2 linked regions of the Niabella yanshanensis genome follow. The protein of the gene in region 1 interacts with the protein of each later gene in a pairwise test. Links are inferred from orthologs where the notes say so. Each region holds a gene or a part of one and is shown on either strand. Other genes may lie near its edges.

The links.
Region 2: the proteins of eno (region 1) and rpe interact in binary tests that used the Escherichia coli proteins (3 or more experiments, as listed by UniProt). The link is inferred for Niabella yanshanensis from one-to-one orthologs.

Annotation. Positions count from the first base shown.
Region 1 is NZ_CP139960.1:1,068,008-1,071,241, reverse strand. The notes cover bases 120-3,023. They hold eno (phosphopyruvate hydratase), read left to right. Parts: upstream 120-878; coding sequence 879-2,168; downstream 2,169-3,023. Other genes in these bases: U0035_RS03920 (thiamine pyrophosphate-dependent enzyme), read right to left, coding at 2,706-3,023; U0035_RS03925 (FtsB family cell division protein), read left to right, coding at 2,242-2,628; U0035_RS03935 (carbonic anhydrase), read left to right, coding at 120-581. Also shown: more of U0035_RS03935, read left to right, coding at 1-119; more of U0035_RS03920, read right to left, coding at 3,024-3,234. UniProt on the Escherichia coli protein: Catalyzes the reversible conversion of 2-phosphoglycerate (2-PG) into phosphoenolpyruvate (PEP). It is essential for the degradation of carbohydrates via glycolysis.
Region 2 is NZ_CP139960.1:4,194,368-4,197,672, forward strand. What follows is about bases 315-3,289. They hold rpe (ribulose-phosphate 3-epimerase), read left to right. Parts: upstream 315-1,465; coding sequence 1,466-2,113; downstream 2,114-3,289. Other genes in these bases: U0035_RS17435 (IS3 family transposase), read right to left, coding at 315-321; U0035_RS17440 (transposase), read right to left, coding at 333-725; U0035_RS17445 (hypothetical protein), read right to left, coding at 908-1,366; U0035_RS17455 (DUF5686 and carboxypeptidase regulatory-like domain-containing protein), read right to left, coding at 2,138-3,289. In the rest of the region: more of U0035_RS17435, read right to left, coding at 1-314; more of U0035_RS17455, read right to left, coding at 3,290-3,305. UniProt on the Escherichia coli protein: Catalyzes the reversible epimerization of D-ribulose 5-phosphate to D-xylulose 5-phosphate.

The sequences.
Region 1 (3,234 bases):
CTGTAGACCCTGCGTTTTTTTCAAATCTTGCGGAAACGCAAACTCCTGAATTTTTATGGATTGGGTGTAGCGACAGCCGGGTGCCTGCAAATGAAATTACCGGCACAACCCCTGGTGAAATTTTTGTGCATCGCAATATAGCCAACCTGGTAGTACATACCGATGTTAATATGCTAAGCGTATTAGAGTATGCGGTAATGCACCTGAAAGTAAAACATGTTATAGTTTGCGGTCACTACGGTTGTGGTGGTGTTAAAGCTGCAATGGGCAATAACGATTTTAACCAGATACTCAATATGTGGCTCCGTGTGATCAAGGATGTGTACAGGCATAACAGGGGAGAGCTCGAAGCTATTACAGACATTAACGAAAGGGCGGACCGGCTTGTTGAACTAAACGTAAGAGAGCAGGCTGAAAAGCTGTGCAAAACTTCTATTATCCAAAAGGCCTGGAAACTACGGGAGGGACCGGAAATTCACGGTTGGGTATACGGTCTGAAAGATGGTTTATTAAAAGAGATCATCAACATCAAACCCGGTGAAACCGTAATTGACCCGATTTATGTTTACGACAATATCTAATTGAAAGTAGATCGCATTTTAAAAAGCATAGCCTTCGGGCTGTGCTTTTTTGTTGCTACCTTTTGATTTTGCAGGCGGGCGATGTTTAAAACGGGTGTTTGTACTCTTCTGTAGTAAGGAGGATTGGTAATGTTACCGGACAATTAGGCGCAGTTAACCCGTTCAATATAAGGGGCAAATTTTTCTGGGTTTTCCACACTTGTGATTTACTTTTTCCAATATTTGTGTATTAGATACGCAAAGTATTAATTAAATTGCGCCACAAATTGAATAAAATACATCTTAAACAGATAATTCATGAGTTACATTTCAGAAGTCTTCGCAAGACAAATATTAGACAGTCGTGGTAATCCAACCATTGAGGTGGATGTAATTACAGACGAAGGCGCTTTAGGGCGTGCTGCTGTGCCAAGTGGAGCCAGCACCGGTATACACGAAGCTGTTGAGTTGCGTGACGGCGACAAAAAAAAATACCTGGGTAAAGGAACTTTGAAAGCCGTTAAAAACGTAAATACTGTAATTGCTCCTGCTTTATTGGGATACGATGTAGCTGATCAGACAGGAATTGACCAGTTAATGATTCAATTAGATGGTACACCTAACAAAGGTAAATTAGGCGCTAACTCATTGTTGGCGGTAAGTATGGCTGCTGCAAAAGCTGCTGCTGAAGAAGCGGGCCTGCCTCTATTTCGTTATATAGGCGGTACCAACGCAAAAACATTGCCTATTCCGATGATGAACATTTTGAATGGTGGTGCGCATGCTGATAATAAAATCGATTTCCAGGAATTTATGATCATGCCGGTGGGTGCAACTACTTTCAGCGAAGGCCTTCGTTGGGGTGTTGAAATATTCCACGCCTTAAAATCGGTATTAAAGAAAAAAGGATATAGCACTAACGTGGGTGACGAGGGTGGCTTTGCTCCCAATATTCAAAGCAATGAGGAAGCTATTGAAACCGTATTAGATGCAATAGGTGCAGCTGGTTACAAAGCAGGTTCGCAAATTGTTATTGCAATGGATGCTGCTAACAGTGAACTGTGGGACGCAAAAAAGAAAAAATATGTTTTCCATAAAAGTTCTGGCAAAGAAATGACCAGCGAAGAGTTGGTTAAATACTGGGAAAGCTGGGTTAAAAAATATCCGATCGCGAGCATAGAAGATGGTATGGCTGAAGATGACTGGAAAGGTTGGAAATTATTGACGGAGACAATCGGCAGCAAATGCCAGTTGGTAGGCGATGATCTGTTTGTGACGAACGTAGAGCGTCTGCAACAAGGTATTGATAAAAATACCGCTAATGGCCTGTTGGTAAAAGTAAACCAGATTGGTACTATTACTGAAACGATTAATGCGGTAACCCTGGCGCAACACAACGGTTATAATACTATCATGAGCCATCGTAGTGGGGAAACAGAAGACACAACTATTGCTGATTTAGCGGTAGCATTAAACTGTGGGCAAATTAAAACAGGTTCTGCAAGCCGTACCGACAGGATTGCGAAGTACAACCAGCTGATCAGAATTGAAGAATTACTCGGTGATAGTGCCATCTATCCAAAAGGGAAAATCAAATTTGGTAAATAATTTGGTTGGAGGCTCAGGTTTGGCGTTTAACTACGAACTTTGACCCTGAACCCCAAAAGCTTCAAATATTTGCATGGAAGAGTTTGTAGATTTTGTAACAGAAAAGGAACCGGTTTTGCCAAAAGCCCCCAGGAAAAGACGGGCGTTAAACCGGATTTCGCGTTTTCTTACTAACAAGTACTTTATTGCTTCAGTTGGTTTTTTAGGGGTGATGTTGTTTTTGGATAAAAATGATCTCATCACTACCATGGGCAGGAGAGAAGAGTTGCAAAATCTCAATCAAAGTAAGGAGCACTATTTGCAGGAACTGTCTGAGTTACGAAAAGTAAAGACTGATCTGGAGAATGACCCGGTCATTATTGAAAAACTCGCACGGGAGAAGTATCTGATGAAAAGGGAAAACGAGGATATTTTTGTGACAGAAGACAAGAATAAATCTGTTGGAACTCCTCAGAACTAATTGGTTTGATAACTAAACTCAACGATAAAGCCAGGCAATTGCCTGGCTTTTATAATGTATCGAAGCAGGGAAATATATTATTCCTTCATCATTTCAATTAAAGCCGCTGCCACTTCTTCAGCATTAGGTTTGCTGAAATAGTCGCCATCACTTCCATAGGCAGGCCGGTGCTCCTTGGCAGTAATGGTTCTTGGTGCTACGTCCAGGTATCGGTAGCCTCCCTGTTCTTCCATTACTTTATTGAACATAAAACCTGCGGCTCCTCCAGGAACATCTTCATCTACAAATAAAATGCGATTCGTTTTTTTCAACGATTCGAGAATCATGTGATTCAGATCGAAGGGCAATAGCGTTTGTACATCTATCAGTTCGCAACTTACGCCAAGCGGTTCCACCAGTTTCATAGCCTGCTGTACAATACGTATCGTAGATCCATAACTTACTATAGTAATATCTGTTCCTTCCTTAAGAATCTCCGGAATGCCTAACGGGATCGTAATATCGCTAAGGTTTTCAGGCAACTTTTCTTTTAAACGATAACCGTTCAGACTTTCAATAACAATAGCCGGGCTATTACTTTTTAGTAACGTATTATACATGCCGGCT
Region 2 (3,305 bases), 3.1 Mb from region 1 along the record:
TCCTGTAAGTAATTGATCTTTAACCTTATTGTTATACTTGCGAAAGCGATGATAAGAATCCGTTGTAGTAACATACCTCCTTCTTCTTTTTATCAACAACTTCTGCTTGCGTAGTATATCAAAGAACTTATCGCGACCAACTCTACTGCCCGGTTTTGCCAAATCAGCTTTTAATAACGAATACAGTTTTTTACCTCCTATCATCGGCTGATAACGCCGAACCGAACCTACTAAATCTACCACTACAGCCTCTGTTAAATCCGATTGAATAATTGTTCTCAGCGATTTATAATAACCCGAACGGCTGTAACCAAAGTACAAACACAGCCGATTTACTTTTTGCCCTTTCTCCCCACACATGCGGATGACTGCTGTGCGAAATTTTTTTTTACATCTGTATCATAATGCTCATCCACTATGTCGATTAGTGTTTCCAAAGCTTGCTTCTCCAACATGCTGTCTGCCAAGGCCAGCTTCAGCTTTTTTACTTCAGCTTCCAATTCTTTTAAACGGTCTTTTTCTTCAAGCGTCTCCACTCTTAACACTTTACTTAATAAATGATGTTTACCAAATTGTCTGATCCAATTTTGAATAGTACTGCCCCCGCCGATATTATACCGCCTGCGAACAGACTCTACTGATAACCCTTTCTCCACTTCTCTGACAACTTTTTGCTTAAAGCTAATACTATACCGAACCTGTTCTCTAATGGATATCTTCGTCATCTGTCAGTTTTTTAATATAAAAACTGTCAACCTATACCAGGACAAGACATAGGAGAATGGAAAATGCGATTAGGACTCCCTAATTATTTTTAGCTTACCTACCACCTTAAGTCACTGTCAACAGTCAACCAACCGCTGTCCTCTTATCAGAACCCCTACTAACTATCCCCTAATAACCTCTACTAAAACCATCCTCGTCCTTGGCCTACCTCTCTGAATGGCCATGGAATGGAAGCCAGCATGATAATAAACGCAATGGCGTAAAACAGAACGGTTTTACGATGTTTGGTAGCATCGGGAATATTCTTTTTAGCAAAGGATTTGCCTACATGAACTAAAGCTATGGCTATAAGCATTCCTAAAAGATGCTCTACTGCAAAGAAGCGATAAACAGGGGCTTTCATGATGTCCCCCATGGGCATTTGTTGAAAAAGCTTCAATCCGAAAGTACCGGTAAACCATTGTACTAATCCGATTAACAGGTTGACATCGCAACAAATCATTAATAATAAGCCGGCGGTAGCGTGGCCTTTGGTAAAGGGTTTATTGCCCGCGCCAAGACTTTTGAAAATGGCAACTAAAAATAAAAGCACGATGGCCCAGCGTAAAAAGCTGTGTAAATGTAGTAATCCGGTTTGCATAGCTTCGAGATTTGTGAGAACGAAAATAGGCAATTGTTACGGATTTACTATGGGCTTAACGCTTAAAACATTTACTTTGCAGCACTTAAATAGTAAACTATGGCTTTAATTGCCCCTTCTTTATTGGCTGCTGATTTTTTAAAACTACAGGCAGAGTGTGAAATGGTTAATAACAGCGCGGCAGATTGGTTGCACCTGGATGTAATGGACGGTATGTTTGTTCCCAATATTAGCTTTGGCCCGATGGTGATTGAGTTTGTTCGAAAGGTAGTAAATAAACCCTGTGATGTGCATTTGATGATTGAGCAGCCGGCACGTTATGCTGAGCAGTTCAAGAATGCGGGGGCCGACCATTTAACGATTCATATTGAAGCCTGCCCGATGCTGCACCAGGATATTACACAGATCAAAGCATTAGGCATGAAAGCCGGAGTAGCTGTGAACCCGCATACACCTGTTTCTTTATTGAGCGATATTCTGCATGAGGTGAGTATTGTAAACCTGATGAGCGTAAATCCTGGTTTTGGTGGACAGAAGTTTATAGCATATACCCTGGAGAAAATTAAGCAACTCAAGCAAATGATCCGGGAGCGTAACCTGGATGTATTGATAGAGATCGATGGTGGTGTAACAATTGAGAACGCAAAGGAGATTATTGACGCAGGAGCCGATGTGTTGGTGGCAGGCAGTACTGTTTTCAGGGCTACAGACCCCATAGCTGCTGTTGAAAAACTGAAGTCTTTGTAACAACCACGATGTACTCATTGTAAATTACCTCCATTTATTGCCGAAGGTATCCCAGCTGGTGATCCCTATTTTAAATTGAAGGGGTGCCTGGAACTGGTTGGCAAACGCGCTGGATGCATAAACGCCTAGTTTTATTTTCTGGAAATTTTGAAAAGGTAACTTGAATATGCGTTCAACTCCCGCGAAGGCTTCCACATACCTGAGGCTTCTTTCAGGCGCTATTAAAAATCCTGCACCGGCAACCTCCCTCAGTCCCAGTTTTTTGAATACAGGTATTTTATTAAGGATGGCTCCGTTGAACTCATGAAAATAATGGCCCTCATAAAATCTTTTGAATGTGGCGAAAGTGGAGTCCATGGATTGAAATGCTTCTATCGGGTTCATAAATAAAATAGGATCCCCCCTGCGCTGCCATTTATAGTCTACCAGTCTCAGGTCTTTTGTATTCAAAAAGCTGCCGGTTTTGATATTATACTGGGCATTTCCTATTAGTCCCATTCTAAATTGTTGCCGTATGCCTAGTTCGTTGTAATCAAAATTAACCTGGCTGCCGAATAGTCGCGGAATACCTTTTCTCCATTTCATATAAAAGGTAGGCCAATTAGGCTCCAGTATAATTTTCTCTAAAGGCTCTCTTATATAAGGCTGTAGCGGGGTGTAACTAAGCTCTATATCTGCATAGAGTGCATTGTAAGCGTCAAAGGAAGGAGCAGCACCTGTGGGTTCTAAAAGTACTTTCTGAAAGGCCGAGTCGACAAAGCTGTAAGTTTTATAACCTGCCAGACTCCTGCGTAAAGCCATGCTTGCACTGGTTTTAATGTAAAGGCCGTTGATCAGTTCGCGGGACCAGCCGGCACTTAACGCATTGTCGAGGTAATAATTGCTGCGTTTGAGCTGATTGATCCAGGCATCACCCGAAAAAATGGCTGCAAAATCCCTCGACACTCCAAGGGTGTAACTGCCCTGGTTAAAAGTGTTGTATCTCCTGGATAGCTGGATGCGCCCGTTAATGTCTTTATTCAGATAGCCATAGCTAAGATTCGTGTGAAGCCAGGTGGTTCGTCTAAGGCTGTCGGTTTTATAAAAAGAAAAAGGTAACTGGGTTCTAAATCCTCCAAAGCCAAAAGCGATGGTAGATGCTATAGCCGGTAAGCTGTAACGCACGCCTTTTTCATGATAGCTTAATATTTGA